DNA from 2 places in the Thalassorhabdus alkalitolerans genome. Region 2 is predicted to be linked to the other one. Evidence: riboswitches for the same ligand, from Rfam matches in the RefSeq annotation. Region 2 holds a riboswitch; the other holds the start of a gene.

Region 1 (10,214 bases), on a different contig from region 2:
TGTCGTACACACTGTTTGTTATGGGAATTAAATTTTTCTTTGAATGGTAGATGTCACTGTTTTATTGGAGGGAGCTTCTCGTAATGAGAAGCTTCTTTATAATGTTTGTCTGGACGTGTTGAAGGTTAGTTAAGAAAGAGAACACTTGAAAAGGAGGCAGCGTAAGGTGGGTAAAAAGTCAGATGGGAATTTAACAGGCATGGTCTTCATTGTTTCTGCTGCAGTTGTGACCCTTATCACCTTGTGGGGATTTATTTGGCCTGAGCATATGGAGATGAACATGGCTTCCGCTTTGGAAGTAGTGATAGATACATTTGGATGGTTTTACGTAATGGCAACCGCTGTACTCGTTTTTTTCTGTTTTTATCTAGGGCTCGGCCCCTATCGTTATGTTAAGCTTGGAAAAAAAGACGATGAGCCTGAGTATTCTTACTATACATGGATCGGAATGTTATTTGCAGCTGGTATGGGTGTGGGTCTTGTGTTTTGGGGTGTGGCTGAACCAATGTCTCATTTTGTAAATCCTCCTGAAGGAGTGGAGCCGGGGACACAGCATGCTGCCGAGACGGGTCTTCTTTATGGGGTGTTTCATTGGGGGATTCACCCTTGGTCTATTTACGCAACAGTGGCACTGGCACTGGCTATTGCCAAGTTTAGAAAAAACCTCCCTGGCTTAATTAGTTCAGCCTTCTATCCTATTCTAGGGGAGAAAGTAAAAGGACCTATCGGAAAATGGATAGATATTATTGCGGTAGTAAGTACAGTAATAGGGATTGCTACCTCTCTTGGTCTGAGTACAATGCAGGTGGGAGGAGGCCTGTCTCAGGTTATAGGGCTGGAGAATGACAACTTTCTGCAAATGAGTATCATTGCCATCATTACCCTTGTGTTTTTAACATCTGTACTTACCGGCATCAATAAAGGAATGAAATACCTGAGTATAGGAAATCTCACCCTTGCCGGCATTTTAATGGTGACCGTAATTATTGTAGGTCCCACTCTATTTATTATGGAACATTTTACAATGACAGTCGGTTCGTATATAAGTAACTTTGTTTCTTTGTCCTTTTTTACCACCCCTTACACAGACAATGAGTGGGTAGGCGAATGGACTTTTTTCTATTGGGCTTGGCTTATTTCCTGGAGTCCTTTTGTTGGTACGTTTATAGCTAGAGTGTCAAAAGGAAGGACAGTTCAGGAATTCATATTCGGGGTATTATTAGTACCTACAGCAGTCTCTGCTCTGTGGTTTGTAGCTTTTGGAGGAACAGGACTTCACCTTGACATTACCATGGGTGCGGGTTTATCTCAGCTTATCAGTGAGGAGCCGGAAGCAGGACTGTTTATTGTCCTGGAAACATTGCCTCTAGGTTTTCTGTTAAGTGTTGCTGCATTGATATTAATTACAATCTTTTTTATTACCTCTGCAAATTCAGCAACCTATGTACTTGGTGTATTTTCTTCACGTGGAAATCTGGAACCGGCAAACACAATTCTTGTCGTGTGGGGATTATTGATTTCAGCGATCGCTGCAGCCTTACTGCTAAGTGGAGGCATTGAAGGGTTACAAGCAATTGCAATTACCATCGCTCTTCCCTTTACTGTGATTTTGTTAGTAATGGTTTTCGCTATCCATCGATCTTTGAAAGAGGGTTATCAACAAGAGCCTATTGGTGTGAAAAAGGAAGAAGAATAAGAACTTCTCTGTTTGTTCCCCGTTTTCTTTTCCTGGTCCTGGGGAAATAACACTACAGATTGCTTTCCTTGGAGGGACTAAAAGTGGAAAAAATGTACATTAATGGTAACTTTGTAGAAAGTGAAACCCATGAATATATTGATGTAGAAAATCCGGCCACTGAAGAAATTTTGGGAAGGGTTCCTAACGGAAACGAATATGATGTGGAAGAAGCTGTTAAGGCGGCGTCTCGGGCACAAAGAGAGTGGGGAAAACGCCCGGCAATAGAAAGGGGGAAGTACTTACTTTTTATTGCTGACAGGCTTGAAGAAAGAAAAGAGGAGTTTGCTCAGCTCCTCACTAAGGAACAAGGAAAAACACTGCCACTTGCCCGCGGTGAAATGGATATTACAATTGAATACTTCCGGTACATGGCCGGATGGGCTAGACGATACGAAGGTGATGTCATTAATAGTGACCGCCAAAATGAAAATATTATTTTGTTAAAGAAACCAATTGGAGTGGTTGCAGGAGTCGTACCGTGGAATTTCCCGATGTTTGTGTTGGCAAGAAAGGTTGCTCCTGCCTTGATAACCGGGTGTTCCATTATCATTAAGCCGAGTCAGCAAACCCCGTTAACCGCTGTTAAATTTTCAGAGGTTATTCATGAATCAGAGCTGCCTCCAGGGATCTTTCAATTAGTTACTGGAACCGGTTCCTCTGTTGGCACTCCTCTGGCTTCACACAAGAAAGTAAGCATGATTTCTTTAACAGGCAGTACTCCAGCTGGTTCAAAAGTAATGGAGGCTGCCGCGCGGAACGTAACAAAAGTTAATCTCGAGCTTGGGGGAAAAGCTCCAGCTATCGTCAGTAAGTATGCTGACCTGGATCTTGCTGCAGAAAAAATAATTGAATCACGCATTATTAACTCCGGACAAGTGTGCACGAATGCTGAGCGAGTTTATGTGCAGGAAGAAGTAGCAGATGAATTTATTGATAAAATTGTAACAAAAGCAAAGGAAATACGTTACGGGAATCCCCTGGTTAAGGAAGACATCGAAATGGGGCCGCTTGTAAGCAAGAATCAGCTGGATTCTGTTTCGGAAGCTGTGGAAAAAGCAAAAGCAGCCGGTGCTAAAGTGCTGGCAGGCGGACAGAGAGCAGACACAGAAAAGGGTTATTTCTTTGAACCAACGATATTAACCAATGTAGGCCAAGAAATGGATATCATGCAGGAAGAAATTTTTGGTCCGGTTCTTCCTATTACGACGTATCATTCTTTTTCAGAAGCTATCGTCATGGCAAATGATTCAGAATACGGCCTTTCATCTTCTATCTTTACAGAAAATTATCATGAAGTGATGCAGGGTGTTAATGAATTGGAATTTGGTGAAGTCTTTGTGAATCGGGAGAATTTTGAGGCGTTGCAAGGATTTCATGCTGGCTGGAGAAAATCAGGAATAGGCGGAGCTGATGGAAAACGTGGATTAGAAGAATTTCTTATTACTACCGTAGCGTATATGGAATACGAACGATAAGTAAATGATCAAGAAAAAGACATCTAGCGAAAGAGAATCTTTGCAAATTGCAGAAAATGCATTGACAGGTTTCTGAAATCAGCGTATATTCATGTTTGTGTTGGAAAAACGTAATATTTCTCGTTAGGTGAGGCTCCTGTACGGAGAGACGCTGCTGCCCAAAAATGTCCAAAGACGCCAATGGGTCAACAGGAACCATCGATATAAGGTGGTTTTTAATGCAGCTGGCATAGCCCTATGCCGTACAGTGCTAAAGCTCTACGAATGGGTAGCATGTTCTGTTTTGAGCATCTTTGTGCTGATTTAATAAGCGCTCTCCATTTGTGGAGGGCGCTTTTTTTACTCAGCAAAGAAGACGTTTCAGAAAAATTTTTAGGAGGTGAGGGAATTTTATGGACAGCAGTCCGGATTCCAGTTTTAGGTGCAGTGTAGTATATAAGGCTTTTAAGTCAGTGCGAGGATCGATTCCCTCATTTTGGATACTTTTAAAAACAAAGTAAATTAATGAATCAGGGACTCTATCCTCTTTTAAGAAGGAGGGAGAGCAATGGTTAAGTTAAATGATCATACTAGAGAAGAGTATATGAATAATATACTCGATATTTTGGAAAACAAAGCCATTGAGCAATTTAGAAATGCTTTTTTAGAGCTTCATCCAGCTGATCAGGTGGATCTTTTCAGCCGCCTGGATCAAGAAAAAAGAGCTCGTGTCTATGAATACCTAAGCCCCGAAGAATTTGCAGCTATCTTTGAAGGGCTGGAAGTAAATGATCAAAAAGAGATCGCTCTGGAGCTGGATAAAGAATATGCTGCAGAGATGTTTAATAACATGTACGCAGATGATGTAGCAGATTTTCTAGGTGAACTGCAGGAGGATAAAGTATCTGCTATATTAAAAGCAATGGATAAAGAGGATGCCCAGGATGTTAAAGAGCTTATGGCTTATGAGGAAGGTACAGCCGGGGCCATTATGACCAAAGAGTTTATCTCTATTAAGGCTACTGATACAGTGGCAGATGTGATCGAATTACTACGAAGAGAAGGACCCGATGCAGAAACGGTTTACTACTTATATGTAACTGACGAGTATAATAAATTGGCAGGTGTTGTTTCTCTTCGTGATCTGATTATTGCAGCAACGGATGAACCGATTATAAATATCATCAGTACGCGAGTGGTCTCAGTGCATGAGAACACTGATCAGGAAGAGGTGGCCAACCTTATCCAGAAATATGACTTCCTGGCAGCACCAGTGGTAACAAGTACAAATGAACTTGTGGGGATTGTAACTGTTGATGATGTTATTGATGTTATTGAAGAAGAAGCAACCGAAGATCTTGGGGAATTCTCTGCTTCAAGAGGGGCAACAGACGTAAATGTTACAGCTTTCGAAGCAGCTAAAAAGAGGTCACCCTGGATTATTCTGCTGATGTTTTTTGGTATGATAACTGCTGGAGTGATTGGCCAGTTTGAGGAAACATTAGAAGCAATTGTAATACTATCGGCTTTTATCCCGTTAATTATGGATTCAGCTGGTAATACGGGAACTCAATCACTAGCCGTTGTGGTCCGTGGTCTTGCGACAGGTTCTTTAGAGAAGAAGGGTCTTTTTAAAATCCTTCGAAGAGAGCTTGGCACTGGGATGATGATTGGTTTAGCATGTGCGATCGTACTCATGGGCTTGATCCCTATTTTATATGATGGCAACATCTTATTAGCCTTTATAGTCGGAACTTCTATTTTCCTTTCTTTAACCATATCTACAGTTATAGGGGCAACGGTTCCATTGATTATTAATAAATTAAAGCTTGATCCTGCTATCGCTTCTGGTCCTTTCATTACAACAGTAAATGATATACTTGGACTGCTGATTTACTTCAGCATAGCAACTTCTCTTCTTCAGTATTTATAAAAATATGGCTACGAATTGTGAAAAGCGTGAGCCGGAAATTCTTACGAGAATCTCCGGTTTTTTTCATTCCAAACATGCAAAAAAACTTAGATACTGGATAGATTTATTGGTTTTTGTGTAAAAATGGCTAATAGTTCAAAATCTTTATTTACAAAGGGTTTTTTTGTCAAGTAGAATGAGAGTAAGAGTAAAGGGGGCGATTCTTTTGTTCGTAAGGAATCAATTTTCAAACGAAGGCATGGAAAGTTGGAAAATTGCTGTTCAGGAAGCTGTCAATAACGTTGTGGCTGAGTCATTGCTTCTTGCTCCTGACCAACGCACGGAGATCCAGCTGTTAGACATCATGAAAAAGCATTGGAGAGATAAGGTTTCTCCTCTGTGGTTTACTAGTGATACCCTTTACTATTTATGGCTCATCCATGCTGCGAACCACCTCCTTCCTCGCATTGAAAATGAAGATGGTTACCTGGCCGGATATGTACAATATAAAGAGTTTCCGAGAGCTCTTTCTACGAAACATTTGACAGTGCCTCTTGTACGAGAGCAGCGGCTGCTGAAAGGGTATTTGTTTGAAAAAGAGGCCAAGGTTAAAATTCAGATTGCAGAGGCAGTTTCGGAAATGATGATACACAGCGAGTCTTCTTCTCCTAGTCATATTGCTATTTTTAGTATAGAAGCGGGAAAGTGGTCAATTTATAGAATGAATAAAAGAAAAGTATATTAAAAGCCTGCTCATTCGTTTAGAGAGCAGGCTTTTTATAGTTGCTTAGCAGACAATATAGAGTTAACCAGGTGGCGAGGAGAAAAATCTCCTGTCGTAAGAACGGATTTTGTCTTGCCTTTATGAAAAAGCAGGCGGGTAATCTCCTTGGAGGATAAACCTTGATAGTGGTAATAAAGTGTTTCTTCCTGCAGCCACTCCAAGAACTCTTTTTTCTTTTCCAATGCTTCTCTTCCTTTAGGTACAATGCCAGCGTGCCCGCAGAATACGTTGCCTACCTTTAATGCGAGGACTTTTTCAAGGGACGCAATCATATCAGGAACTGATTCTTCCTTCATTCCATATTTTAAATGAGTTCCCAGAAATAAATCACCGGTATAGAGATGAGTGGTGTCAGGATCATATAAAACATAATGGTCAAACGAATGTCCTGGTGTATAAATGACTTCAAATGTTTTTGAATCAATCTGTAAGTGTTTATCAGCTGCTTCTCCATCGAAGAAGCTGTGAGGATTTCCCCACATTGCTTTACGGTAAAAGGGAAGGTCAAAGCCCTTTTTCAACTCAGCTTTTGTCTGCTCACCCATGTAAACAGAAGCTCCAGTTGCTTCTGCCAGACTCTTTATATTGCCGGAATGGTCTTCATGATGATGGGTTAGGAAGATGCCGGAGGGCCTGACAGCCTGAGCAAGCTGAAAGGCTGCCTCAGACGCGCAGGGAGGCCCTGAATCCACCATTAAGCCGGGGGGAGCGTACAGGTAAAAGTGAAAAACTTGCCCGAACAACTCCACTCTGCCTTGTATATAGTAAATGTCTTTATATTTTTTTAAAGAGGTGGATACTTTTCTAAACATTCTAAAAGACCTTCTTCCAATAATAACTTTTCTTTAAGCTCTATAAATACAAGCGGTGGCAGGAAACATGACGCTCTCCAAAAAGATATGGGGCAACACACTTGGCAGTCAAAGCAGATTGTTGGAATGCAAAAGAACCTTTAAAAGGCAGTTAACATAAATAAAGATGATAGATAACCAGCTAAAAATAAAATAATGCTCCCGCCTATAGAGAAAAGTACATAGAAAGCTGCCTGCTTTTTCTTCTTCTTGTATAGAAGGGTTACTGTTTCGGTACTAAAGGTGGAAAAAGTGGTGAAAGCACCAAAAAAGCCCAACCCCAGGAAAAGGTACAATGAATCATCATAAGCTTCAAGGGGAATCGCCTGAAAATATAAACCAAAGAAAAAGCCGAGTCCCAGAGAACCCACAAGATTCACGATGAGCATAGCTACAGGGAAGGGAGGCTCGGGAAAACGACTCATAAGCCATACGCCCGCCAGATACCTTGCAACGGCTCCTAATCCACCGCCTGTTAACACCCAGAGAATATTCATCGTATGGTCACCTCACGGCTTTTTTGCTTCTTTCCTATTTTCAGACCAAGGAAGAAACCTGTAAATGCAAATGTCAAACCGCCGATAAGAGAAATAGATAGATAGACCAATGGCTGGACTACAGGGTGAATCCCCGCTAGAAAAAAGGTATCAGCAGCCAAAGTTGACATGGTAGTAAATCCGCCGCAAAACCCTGCTCCAAACCCTGCCTTTACCCATTCTTTGAGGGAGATATATGTAATAAGGCCGGCAAACAAACCAAGAAGAAAGCTTCCTAAAATATTTTCTATAATGGTTCCAATTGGGTATCCTAAGAAAAGTGTTTGAAAGTTAATGATATAACGAAAATACGTCCCTGCTGCCCCGCCAATAAATACAGCAGCAATGATTATCCATTTCATGGTTTTCCCCCTGCAGACACAAAATGTGGGTGACAATACCCTCATAAGAATATATATTACCATGGAAGCAGGCAGCATACAAAAGTGAGCGGTAGTGTGTGATGGGCTCAGATATACCAGGTACAGGATAAAAGCAATAAAAAAATAGTCTATTCTCAACAATAGACTATTTCAGCGTTTTCAAGAGAAGGCTCAGCTCCTCAGGATTTGTAAGCATATCCGCCAGGGTATATTTATCAAGAACACTTAAATAGGCGTGAAGGGCTTCCTTAAGTACTCCTTTAAGGCGGCATCTACCTGATAAAATGCAAGTATTCTTTTCAGCGTTAAAGCATTCAACTAAGTCCAGGTTATCTTCTGTTTGCCTGACAACCCATCCTAAGTTAATGTCCTCAGGATCTTTGGCAAGACGTATACCTCCATTTCTTCCTTTTATGGTAGTGATAAGACCAGTTTTAGCTAGTTCGTGGGCCACCTTTGTTAAATGGTGGTAGGAAATATTATAGCTATCAGAAATTTCCCGAATACTTGTTAATGAGGGACGGGGAACAGTAGCTAAATAAAGAAGAACTCTTAGCGAATAATCGGTATAGATTGTAAGTTGCATAACATCCCTTCCTTTGCGAAGAAAGCGGGATAAGGAAAGTGTATAATAACTCCTGTATCCTATAAAATCAGTGTAATACAGTGAAAATTTATTTACCAATACTAAGTATAATTATCTTACATAGTTTTTAACTGGAAAAACGTTCTTTTTCAGTTCTCTTTGCTCGGGTTTAGGGAAAGATAGAGAAGGGGAAAAGAAGTTTTAGTGAAAAAATAAATAATAGCCAGGTGTTGTAAAGGAGGGAACAGGACCGCCAGGACGGCCTTACATGTATGACGAAATTACTGAAAAAGCTTTTTTGGCTCATTCCTTTAGCAGTCATGGTGTACGGTATTTATAAGCCGCTGCCCAAAGGTCTTTCTTACCGGGGAAAGATTCATAATGATAGTGCTATCCGTTTTCATTATAATCTGCGTTATGATACTGAACAGCAAAGCCATTGGGAAACACCATTATATGACAAAGTATGTTCAATGATAGAAGAGGCTGAGGAATTTATCGTTTGTGATTTGTTTTTATTTAATGATTACTACAAAGAAAAATTAAAGTTCCCTCCTCTGGCTGATCAATTAACAGAGGAACTTATCCGAAAGAAACAAGATAAACCTCAGATGAGAATTTTATTTATCACTGATCCCGTAAACACTGTGTACGGATTTCATGAGTCTCCTCATATTGAAAGGTTAAAAGAGCATGGGGTAGAGGTAGTGATAACAAAGCTTGAACTTCTCCGGGATTCCAATCCGTTGTTTTCAGGATTTTGGAGAAGCTATATACGATGGCTTGGAGTGAGAGGTCAGGGATGGCTCCCCCATCCAGTGAGCTCAGTGCACCCTCAGCTGACGCTTCGCGCTTATTTGTATATGTTTAATATAAAAGCCAATCATCGAAAAGTAATCCTTACTGAAAAAGAGGGACTAATAACCTCTGCTAATCCTCATGATGCAAGTGCCTACCATGCAAATATTGGCTATTCTTTCAGAGGGAGAATGATTCAAGACATATTGGAATCTGAAAAAGCAGTCGTTGATTATTGCGGAGTTCATGAGCTTCCGGTATGGAAGCCAGGATCTTCTTCACCTGTAAAAGAAAGGGAATCCTCCGTCCAGGTCTTAACCGAGGGGCAAATATGGAAGGATACCTTGAAGATAATAGAGGATGCTCAGCCTGGTGATGAGCTTCTGATTGCAACTCTCTATTTATCAGAGAGAAAAATGATTAGACAGCTGGTTAATGCAGCAAGGCGCGGGGTAAAAATAAAGATAATCTTTGACCAGAACATGGAAGCTTTCGGTCAGTCTAAAATAGGACTCCCTAATGTGCCAGTAGCTGAAGAGCTTAAGAACAGAACTGCTGACAAAATCAAGATACGATGGTATGAAACAAAGGGAGAGCAGTTTCATCCTAAGATGCTTATTTTAAAACGGGGTGAACAAGCGATCATTATTGCAGGATCAGCAAACTTCACTCGAAGGAACCTGAAAAATTTAAATCTGGAGTCAAATGTTAAGATCCAAGGCAATGTCAGCAATGAGGCAATCAAGGATTCCATAGCGTTTTTTAATCGTCTCTGGGACAACGAAGATGGCTTGCACACCGCTGCTTATGAAACATACAAAAGCTCTTCCCGATTTTTAAAATTCATTTACCGTATCCAAAAGCTCCTGAAATTATCGACCTACTAATAAAGAGGCTGGCACAAAATCCAGCTAATAAGAAGGCCTTCGCCGTCGGTGAGGGCTTTTGCTATAGCCATCAACCCATTTCTGATCAACAAAAAGGTGCCAGCTATCGAAAACCGATAACTGACACCTTTTATTCCTTTTTAGAGACAGTTTTGTCCCAGCCCCTTTTCTTATTACTTTTCTTTATCTTCTGGATTGTTCTTTCTGTTTATTAATTTTTTTCCAGGTTTTTTCTTTTGCTCTGCTGGTGAAGACGATGTATCACGGTTGAAGTCCTCTATTTCT
Region 2 (10,214 bases):
GTAAAGAAAGGGAACCTCCTCTTTAGTAGATTCCCTTTCTTTTGGAACTACCGCTGCCCACTATTTCCAAAAAACAATTTGAAAACCACTTTGCTTTGTCATTTATACTAGTACAGACATTGTTACTTCTCCCTTTTTTCCTCCCAAAGCCGTAGACGTTCTTCATGACTGACCTCTTTATGTACTTGGTGCAGCATCCAAATATAACCAAAAGTGTCCATGAATATGGCGTTCGATACCCCGTAGCCAGAAACCTCAGTCACGGGCTGCACCTCTGTACACCCTAAATCCATCGCCTTTGCATAGGTTTCCTTAATGTCTGGAACAGTCACATTCACCCAACTAGTTTTAGGATCGTCAGGTGTGGGTGCGATCAAATGGAATTCTGGGTTTTCATCTAACATATGGAATTGAACGTCGTATAGGATAAAAACGGCCTCATTTTCACCACGAGGGAAGTTTGAAACCTCCACCCGCTTGACGTCAAATATACTTTCGTATAACTCCAATGCTTTTAAGCTGTCTTTGACAACCATATTAATTTCTACACCAACCATCATAAACACGCTCCTTTTATGAATTCTTCCACTACCATTTTCCCCATTTTTAAACTAAAGTTCCACATTCAATGTAATTTTTACGGTGTTAGTCATAGGGAGAACAAGTTCGATCCAAGCAGGAGAAGAAAATGTTAGCCAGGTTCGTCCTCAAGTCTCTCTCCAAACTTTCGTTTTCTTTTTCCTTTTCATCAAAAACGTAATACATATTGAAGGATTAGAATTGCAAAAGGAAAAACCATTAAAAAACTGACTCAATAACGATGTTTCTTTGAGTCAGTTTTTTCGTTTTCAATATCATTCTCATTTTTATATTTCCATCTTGTGTCTTGGTTTTTTACCCTTTTTTCTACGTAACGACCGTACATAAACCACAAACGCAAGCACAATCAGGGTAAATAGTATACTTATTAGACAGATGATTAGAATTGTAGTCAGTGTGATGGTGAGTATACCATCAAAAAGAAAAATCTTCCCTTTCCTTTTAAAAAAAGGGACATAGACATGCACCATATCTATGTCCCGCTCCTTCTGCTTTACAAATACATGAGTAAAGAAGTTGCAATGGTAAAGTAAATAAGCAAGCCTAGAATATCGTTCACCGTGGTAACAAAAGGTCCTGAGGCAATGGCAGGGTCTAATTTCAGTTTGTTAATAATAAGGGGAAACAAAGCTCCAGTGACGGTAGCAATACTTAAAGATAAAAAGATGGATACGGCTACGACACCCGCTAAAACCAAATTCCCGTACAGTATGGTAATCAACCCGACAAGGACAATAGCACACGATAAACCTATTAATACTCCCGTAGAAAATTCTCTTCGGATGGTCTGCCATAGTCCTTTCTTTTCAAAGGATCCTGTAGCAAGGCTTCGAACAACAACAGCAAGTGACTGTGTTCCCGTGTTTCCAGCAGAGTCCATAATGAGTGGAATAAATGCTGCCAGAATAACAATCTCTTCTAACGTTCCTTCAAACTGATCAATCACACCAGCTGTAATCATCCCAAAAAACATCAACAAAATAATCCAGGGTGCCCTTTTTTTTGCTGCTTGAAAAGCAGAGAGGTTAACGTCAGTTGCTCCTCTCGTGGCGGAGATTTCACCGATGTCTTCTGTGACTTCTTCCTCGATAATGTCGATCACATCATCGACTGTCACAATACCAACCAGGGCACCATCGTCAGTTACAACAGGAGCTGCAAGCAAGTCGTACCTTTGAATGAGCGATGCTACTTCCTCCTGGTCAGTGGTGACTTTCGTTGAAACCACCCTTGTCCCCATAATATTCTCCACTTTTTCCTCTGTAGGAGAGACAATAAGGTCCCGCAAAGACACTACGCCAACCAGCTGATCTTCCTGATTGGTAACATATAAATAGTATACCGTCTCTGCATCTGGCCCTTCCTTTCGTAAAAACTCAATAACGTCGCTCACTCGATTATCGGCTTTTACCGCAAGAAACTCTTTGGTCATTATAGCTCCAGCGGTTTCTTCAGGGTAAGAAAGGAGCTCTTTGGCGTCAGCTGCTTCTTCCTTATCCATTGCAGTTAAGATTGATGAGCGCTTTTCTTCAGGCAGTTCTCCAAGAAAGTCGGCAACATCATCTGAATACATGTCGTTTAGCATATCAGCGATATAATTGTCATTTAATTCGCGGCTCACCCATTCCTGTTCAAGAAACTCCATCCCTTGAAATATTTCCGCAAATTCTTGAGGTTGTAGATAAGCATATAGCCGTTTTCTTTCTGTCTGATTTAATGTGTGAAAGATACTTAACTGGTCTGTTGGATGAAGCTCCAAAAATTGATCCCGAAATTGAGCTTCATCTTCTTTTTGTAACAAGTCAATCACATGTTCTGCGTATTCTTGACGAGAACGTGAATCCAGCTTTTTCATGCCATGCCCCCTAACGCTTTTTTCACTCCCCTGACCACTCAACGAAATGAAAAAAGTACTTTGTATTTTTATTGTTCCTTCCCGACTCGGCCTCTAAACTATCACTTTCTTTCATTTCTAACCTCCTTTTTTTAGAATAAAAAAACGTCCTCCACAAAAAGAGGACGCTAAGTGCGCACGATACAACATAATCAGACCCTCCATTCGTAGAGCTTTAGCACTGTGCGGCATAGGATTATCATCCAGCTGCATTAGAAAGGGCCTTATGTCGACCGTTCCAGTTGACCCATTGGCGTCTTTGGACGTTTTTGGGCAGCAGCATATCTCCAGCACAGGAGCCTCACCTAACGAGGTTTATTTTGTTTTTGGAAATACCTTATGTGTCATATGCAGTGTAATAAAAAAGACAAAATGATGTCAACCTGTATTTTGAATAACTGATTCTTTTAATTATTTTTTCCTATTCGTTTCGAATAAATAAACGTTTCAGGTAACCAGATTCAATTTCCTACTTCCTCTTACACTTAATAAAACAGCTAAAAGCAGAGCCGGCAACAGTAATTCATAATAGCTGATCATTCCCTCCTGATACGGCGCTAACAGAATGGAGATTATAAGCAAAAGAGCTACAACGATCGCTGACGATTTTACTAAAAGACCTACTATTAAAGTCGCCCCTACAATAATTTCAATAATTCCGGTCAAGTTTCCTAAAAACACAGGAATGCCTGCTTCTTCAAAGGTTTGATTGGCCTGGGAAATATCGGTCACTTTAATTATTCCATGAAGAGCTATAAATCCCCCAAGCAATATACGCAGCAAAAAAAGGATCCATTCCGTCCCTTGTTCAATCAGTTTTTTCATTTTTGGTCCCCCATTTCTCTACGTCCTATTCTAATAAACAAGACAGCTATAAAGGGAGGTGTTTCATTGAAAAATTTGTGACATATTCCTTAATACTTTTTATTGCTTTAAACATATGCACCTTTACTTCCTGTATTTCCCTCACACTCTCTAACATTCTTCTTTTTCTGTTGAGAATGTTGTGTAATCACTCGAAGCATTTTTACAAAGTCATAATAGATAACTACAAAGCAATAGGGAAGAAAATAAGTAAGCAGGGTTTTATAAATATTCCAGCCGTTTTTATACAGGAGTTTCCCTGCCATAAGAGCAGCTATTTCTGCCGTCGCAGACAAAAGTGTAAACAATGTGATCCATATCATCCTAGGCCATGCCCTTTTTTGCGCGCAATATATCATGAAACTGGCCACTACTGGAAAATAACCAAGGTTCAACGGATAAATCGTACGATACTGTTTTTCTTTAATTCGTGGCTTTAAGAGCCAGTACCGAGTTCCTTTTGTGTTGATCACAAAAGCAATCAATACACATAAGGGGATGGTTGTTACCATCAGGTATTTGTCTTTGTTATAAAGGTAACTACCAAACACCCAAGGAAGTAGAAAACCAATTATTATGTTAACTGCCATGTTATCATCACCTCTCTTCTCAGGATTTACCAATGAAAAAGAGACGATGTATTCTTATGAGAATATCAATTTGGAATTTTTGTATTTTCCTTTTTATTTCTCGCTTCCCCGGCTTCCAGGAGAGTTACTTTCCCACCATAAATAAGTTTTCTCTCAATCACATAAATAAAACAAGCTCTGTTCTTCAATAGAATGTGAAAAATTCTTTTCCGGGAGTTAAGGGAAGTTTGTGTCCATACTTAATAAAGTTTAGTGGTCCCTTCGAATTAAACTTTTTCAGTTCTGCTACAAACTAAAACATGCCGTTAGTAGAATAAGGAAAACGTAGTGTACAGTTAAACTATGATAAAATTACGTCATTCAAAAATTATTCTTTAGCAGGCTGTGATACCCAATGAACTTATTAGAAAAACTATATACTTTTATTATTTTCTTAGCAGTATTGATTGGAATAGGTATAGGACAAACAGAGTTAATAAGAGCTAATGCGGAAAGCTTTATTGTTCCTTTACTAGTAGCCATGCTTTATATTACTTTTTTACAAATTCCTATGGAAGAATTAAAAAAAGCTTTTAAAGACATTAGGTTTACATATACTTCAGTGATTATAAACTTTGTCTGGACCCCCATCCTGGCATGGCTTCTGGCAATGGTATTTTTAGGTGATAACCCAGCATTATTTCTTGGATTTATTATGCTTATGGTTACACCATGCACTGACTGGTACTTGATCTTTACAGGGGTGGCAAAAGGAAATGTTGCGTTATCAACGGCCATCTTGCCTCTAAACTTAATTCTCCAAGTCATTTTGCTTCCTGTTTATCTTCTTATATTTGGAGGAACAACAGGGGTTATAGAACTTTCTTATCTCATTGAAAGCATCTTGGTTGTTTTATTCATGCCACTAATTTTGTCTCTTCTAACAAAGATGTTCTTGAGAAACAGGCAACAGGTAAGGGATAACCTTATATCCACTCTCAGCGTGTTACCTATCATTTTTCTAAGCCTTGCAATCGTTGCTATGTTTGCTTCACAAGGACAATTACTTCTTGATAATTTAGATGTAATGTGGAAAATTATTATTCCTATTCTATTATTTTTCATAGTAAATTTCTTTGTCGGTCAAAGAATTGGAAAGGTAATGAGGTTTTCAAACTCCGACAGAGCAAGTTTATGCTTAACTACTCTAGCAAGAAATTCGCCAATTGCTTTAGCAATTGCTATGACCGCCTTTCCAGATCAACCCTTAATCGCTTTAACATTAGTAATAGGACCGTTATTGGAACTGCCTATTTTGGCTCTCATTACCCAGCTGTTACTATTCACTTCTCGAAAGAGAAATACTTAAAAAACCTCGAAAGGAATAATGTCTGTAAATAGGTTATTTTAGTAAAATCAAACCTTCATCTAGTTATCTATAAGGAAAGCCCTTCCTCTCACGTGGGTTTTTTGTGCATAAATATTCCGGAGCACTCTTTTCCAACCATCCGTAAAGACGGTATCCTTACCACTTTCTCCTGTATCTATATGCACTGACGATTATATTGACAATTCACTATAAAGGAATTATAATCCCATTTGTAGGAAAAAATAGATACATAATGTAGAAGAGGAGTTATTATTATTATCAAATTAAAAAGAATTGGAAGCGTAGTGGGAGCAGTATCTTTCGCTGCAATGTTAGCTGCATGTTCAACAGATTCTTCTACTGAACCAGTAGAGGGTGAATCAGCGGAGGAAGAAGTAGTACAGGAGATCACTGAGGAGGAAGTTTTGGAATTTCAGGAAAGCTGGGGAGAAGGAATTGTTCATATCGGAGAAGTATACAGCGAGGGTGAAGACTATGAAGCCGCTGCTTCTGAGCATATCGAACGTTTCTATGGTTATGATACCGGCGATGTCCTTTTCAAACCAACTTTAGCTAGTGAGGAACGTTTCCGCGACACCTTTGAAGGAGCGTTGTCTTATTTCATAGGAGGAAATGAAGCGTATCCAGAGGATGATGGTTTTGCTATTGCACCTTGGACAGATGTACAGTGGGAAAATGAAGGAGTTATAATTGAAGGAAATACAGCTCTAAGTATGGGTGTGTATTATTTTACACCAGCTGATGGAGGAGAACCTGTTGAAGTAGAATATAATTTCGCTCATACAAGAAATAATGATGGCGACCTGAAAATTGTCCTTCACGGCTCTCATTACCCGTATACTCCTTAATTAATTGGCTCTGGCACATGAGATAACAGAAAAAACAATACCTGCCTCAAAAAAAGCTGGTCTTATCTACAAAGTAGATAGACCAGCTTTTTATATTTACTATTATCTCTCTTTATGCCAGCACAAAACCTTTTTTTTTAGGTACTTGGACAATCCTTATTATGAAATGTAACTTAAACTGAATTAGCAAATATAACCCCGTTTATCCATGGGCAACATATATTTTATTGAATTGCTAAACTACCTATAAAAGGATGTAAAACTTCCCCTGTCTCTTTATTTTATATGCCCAAACTCCCGCCGCTCCAGTTCTTCAATTCCCTAGGTTAACTCTCTGAACTTTCTAGGTGAATGGCTGGTAATCTTTTTGAAGTTACGATTGAATGACCTGAGGTTATTATAACCGCAGTTTATAGCTATCTCGCTAATTGGCTGCTGACTATTTTTCAACAGATAACAGGCTTGTGAAATACGATAATGATTCAAGTATTCAGTAAAGTTCATATTCGTCATTTGTACAAAAAGTTTGGATAGGTAGGCATAATCGTATTGTAATTGTTTTGCGATTACTTTTAGCGTGCAATCCTCACTATAATTTCTATCCACATAAAGGAGAATTTTATATAGTACTTCCGTCTTTGTTGAGTGTTCAACGGGAAGAAATTCAGTATTATCTACCAATCTCCCGCAAACATCATACAGGAAACTTTTCTGTCTATAAATGGAATCTAGTGCATCAAAATCAGGGGGTTTACTTAAGTGAATAACATTATCTTCTGGGACGTATCCCTTATAATTCATGAAAAAACGACCGATTAACTCTGGTGAAAAGATGACGATGGAAATGTCAGAATGATTCTTAGCTTTAAGTTCATGGATTTGGTTATTAAAAATGAAGGCTATATCATTTTTATACAATGTATAGTTTTTTTGGCCAATACTTACTAGTAACTCTCCTTCATTGACAATGATAAGTTCGTAGGCTCGGTGAAAATGGAGAGGAAAGGTTTGGTTATCTAGTTTAAAAAAGTGGAAGGATTCTTTTTCTTCAACTCCATGGTGTTCAAAAAATACCAAAGGCTATCCCCCCTGAAAAAAAACTAATATTGTCTTAAATTATACTATATTTTGAATAGAAATAGACTTATTTTGGCTCCTATAATGAATCTATGATATATAGAAGGAGGAAGTAAAAATGGCTTTTGAATACCATGTAGCAAAAAATGGTTCAGATTTTGCAGATGGAACGAAACAGAATCCATTCTTGACAATCAGTAAAGCCGCTTCAGTAGCCCAAGCAGGAGATACTGTTATTGTCCACAAAGGAGAATATCGGGAATGGGTGAAACCAAAGTTTGCAGGATTAAGTGAATATAGAAGAATAACATATCAGGCAGCTGAAGGTGAGAAGGTTGTAATTAAAGGTTCCGAGCAAATTCAAGGTTGGGAACAGGTAGAAGGAACTGTCTGGAAAGTTGTATTAGCAAATGAATTTTTCGGAGATTATAACCCATACAAAGAAGAGATTTTTGGAGACTGGATTGTTTATAATCCAGGAAGACACCTTGGAGATGTTTATTTAAATGGGATGTCCTTTTATGAAGCAGAAAATTTTGAGATGTTAATAAATCCAGAAGAGAAAACAGAAGTATTAGACCATTGGTCAAAGACAGTTGTCCCTGTCCACAATCAAGAGCAAACAAAATATGTTTGGTATGCAGAAGTAAATGAAAATAATACAACCATCTATGCTAATTTCCACGGAACAAATCCTAATGAGGAATTAGTAGAGATTAATGTGCGTAAAGCTTGCTTTTATCCAGCACAAATTGGTGTAAGTTACATTACGGTTAGAGGTTTTGAAATGGCTCAGGCAGCAACTCCTTGGACTCCGCCAACAGCGGATCAGCCAGGATTAATCGGACCTCATTGGAGTAAAGGCTGGGTTATTGAGGATAATATTATCCACGACGCAAAATGTAGTGCAATCAGTATTGGTAAAGAAGCATCAACTGGCCATAACTATAGCACGATCCGAAAAGATAAGCCAGGCTATCAATATCAATTAGAATCAGTTTTTTCTGCTAGACAAATTGGTTGGAATAAAGAAAAAATTGGTTCCCATATTATTAGAAACAATACTATTTATGATTGTGGTCAAAATGGTGTAGTAGGTCATCTAGGCTGTGTATTTAGCGAAATTTACAATAACCACATTTATAATATTGCATTAAAGCGCGAGTTTTATGGACATGAAATTGCGGGGATTAAGCTACACGCAGCAATTGACGTACAAATTCACGACAACCGTATACATGACTGCTCTTTAGGAACATGGCTAGATTGGCAGACACAAGGTACAAGAGTAAGCAGAAATCTGTATTACAGAAATAACCGCGACTTGTTTGTTGAAGTTAGTAGCGGTCCTTATATTGTTGATAATAACATTCTTACTGCAGACTATGCATTAGATAACCATGCTCAAGGCGGAGCGTATATTAACAATTTAATTCGCGGGAAAATGGTTCAGAAGAAAATGCTTGATCGTGCAACACCGTATCATGTACCTCATAGCACGGAGATAGCTGGTTTTGCTCCTGTGTATGGTGGAGATGATAGATTCTACAATAACATTTTTATTGGCGATGATTCTGTGAAAACAGCTGGTTTGCAAACATTAAACCCTTCAGAGATAACAAATGAATATGTTGGTACTGCTCACTATAAAGGTTATACAACTTCACTTGAGGAATATATCGAGATTGTGAATCAAGGATACGGTGACCACCGTAGATTCCATAAAGTTGAACAACCGGTTTATATTAACCGTAATGCATACTATCATGGGGCAGAATCGTTTGAAAGAGAAACTGAAAGAGTTATAGCTGATAACTTTAATCCAGAAATAAAAATTAGCGAAGAAGGAAACTCAGTATATCTTTATATTGATCTGCCAGAAGATTTTGAGAAAATACTTGGAGAAATTCAATGCACCAAAACTCTTGGAAGAGCACGTATTGTGGATGCAGAATTTAAAAATCCAGATGGCAGCGAAGTAATCGTGGATAAGGATTTATTAGGAGAAAAACGTGCAGAAAAAAGTGTATTGGGACCAATTGGTAATTTAAAAGCAGGGAAAAATTATATTAAAGTATGGGGATAAAAGTTTAGGGACAAGGTGTGACCTTGTCCCTCCATGCGATGGACCACTACTTCTGTTGAAATCGAAGTAGCGGTCGGTCAGCATTTGGGTTCCAGGATGTTTGATTTTCATCAATATAGTACGTCTCAATGGACGTGTGATTTTTCTTACCCTGAGAGCGGAAGCACTATAGGGTCATCCCGAACGGTGAAGATTGTTTTAAGCGTAGAAGAGTACTGCCATCATCTTAAAATAAAATCAAAAAATAAAGAGGCATCCTAGACCGATGCTTGATCCAGGCTGCTTCTTTATTAACTAGATAATTCAGAAGGATGATCTAAGTTGCACCTTTATTATGAGACCATAAGCACCTTTATAAACATGAACACATTTAACAATAGGGGACTAAAAAGTCCTTCTTGAATTGAATTCTAGAAGGATTTTGTCTTAGAGGGTCTAGACAAAGATGAAAAAACATGCTGATTCTTGAAACCACCATTTGTCATGAGCTTCACCCTTCACTTTCCTTGAAGACTGGGGGATCGCCTATTTTATGTAAACTGGTACCTTTTTCACCAAAATCACGTTCTTTTCTATCATTATGAATAATATATGATAATTTACACTTACTTTGCCCTAAAATTCTCTAATTATCCAAAGAATTTTTTTATTTTTTCAGGGGTTCATCACTACTCCAACCCATGAAGTAACTCAAGTTCTAATAAAAGGTGATACTGTTTTTTCGCAATACTCACTATTATTCCTTGGAACAGCCTACCATATTACAAAAACCTTTCTTACCGCAATTTTTAAATAGAAGAATAAGAATGGGGTATATATTAAAGGAGAGGTGATGATATGCTAACGAAATGGCGGATGCTACAAATGCTTGCTGTTATTCTGATTG

What was found. Region 2 has a riboswitch for magnesium ahead of mgtE (magnesium transporter). Riboswitches for the same ligand answer to the same signal wherever they lie in the genome.
Region 1: it holds a riboswitch for magnesium, as region 2 does, so the genes downstream of both, mgtE (magnesium transporter) here and mgtE (magnesium transporter) in region 2, are expected to answer to the same signal.

What each region holds. Positions count from the first base shown of each region.
Region 1 is NZ_JBHSOZ010000003.1:910,789-921,002, reverse strand. Features, by position in the region: gene ACFPU1_RS07295 (hypothetical protein) at 1-50, shown strand, start outside; gene ACFPU1_RS07290 (BCCT family transporter) at 167-1,696, shown strand; gene aldA (aldehyde dehydrogenase) at 1,789-3,213, shown strand; M-box (ykoK) riboswitch at 3,326-3,489, shown strand; gene mgtE (magnesium transporter) at 3,761-5,125, shown strand; gene ACFPU1_RS07275 (hypothetical protein) at 5,331-5,849, shown strand; gene ACFPU1_RS07270 (MBL fold metallo-hydrolase) at 5,882-6,700, opposite strand; gene crcB (fluoride efflux transporter CrcB) at 6,841-7,236, opposite strand; gene ACFPU1_RS07260 (FluC/FEX family fluoride channel) at 7,233-7,637, opposite strand; gene ACFPU1_RS07255 (RrF2 family transcriptional regulator) at 7,804-8,244, opposite strand; gene ACFPU1_RS07250 (phospholipase D family protein) at 8,517-9,929, shown strand; gene ACFPU1_RS07245 (BCCT family transporter) at 10,103-10,214, opposite strand, start outside.
Region 2 is NZ_JBHSOZ010000005.1:339,811-350,024, forward strand. Features, by position in the region: gene ACFPU1_RS12585 (VOC family protein) at 123-557, opposite strand; gene mgtE (magnesium transporter) at 1,094-2,455, opposite strand; M-box (ykoK) riboswitch at 2,647-2,814, opposite strand; gene ACFPU1_RS12595 (DoxX family protein) at 2,942-3,319, opposite strand; gene ACFPU1_RS12600 (hypothetical protein) at 3,427-3,948, opposite strand; gene ACFPU1_RS12605 (arsenic resistance protein) at 4,343-5,296, shown strand; gene ACFPU1_RS12610 (hypothetical protein) at 5,602-6,165, shown strand; gene ACFPU1_RS12615 (helix-turn-helix transcriptional regulator) at 6,487-7,242, opposite strand; gene ACFPU1_RS12620 (right-handed parallel beta-helix repeat-containing protein) at 7,361-9,328, shown strand; gene ACFPU1_RS12625 (hypothetical protein) at 10,166-10,214, shown strand, end outside.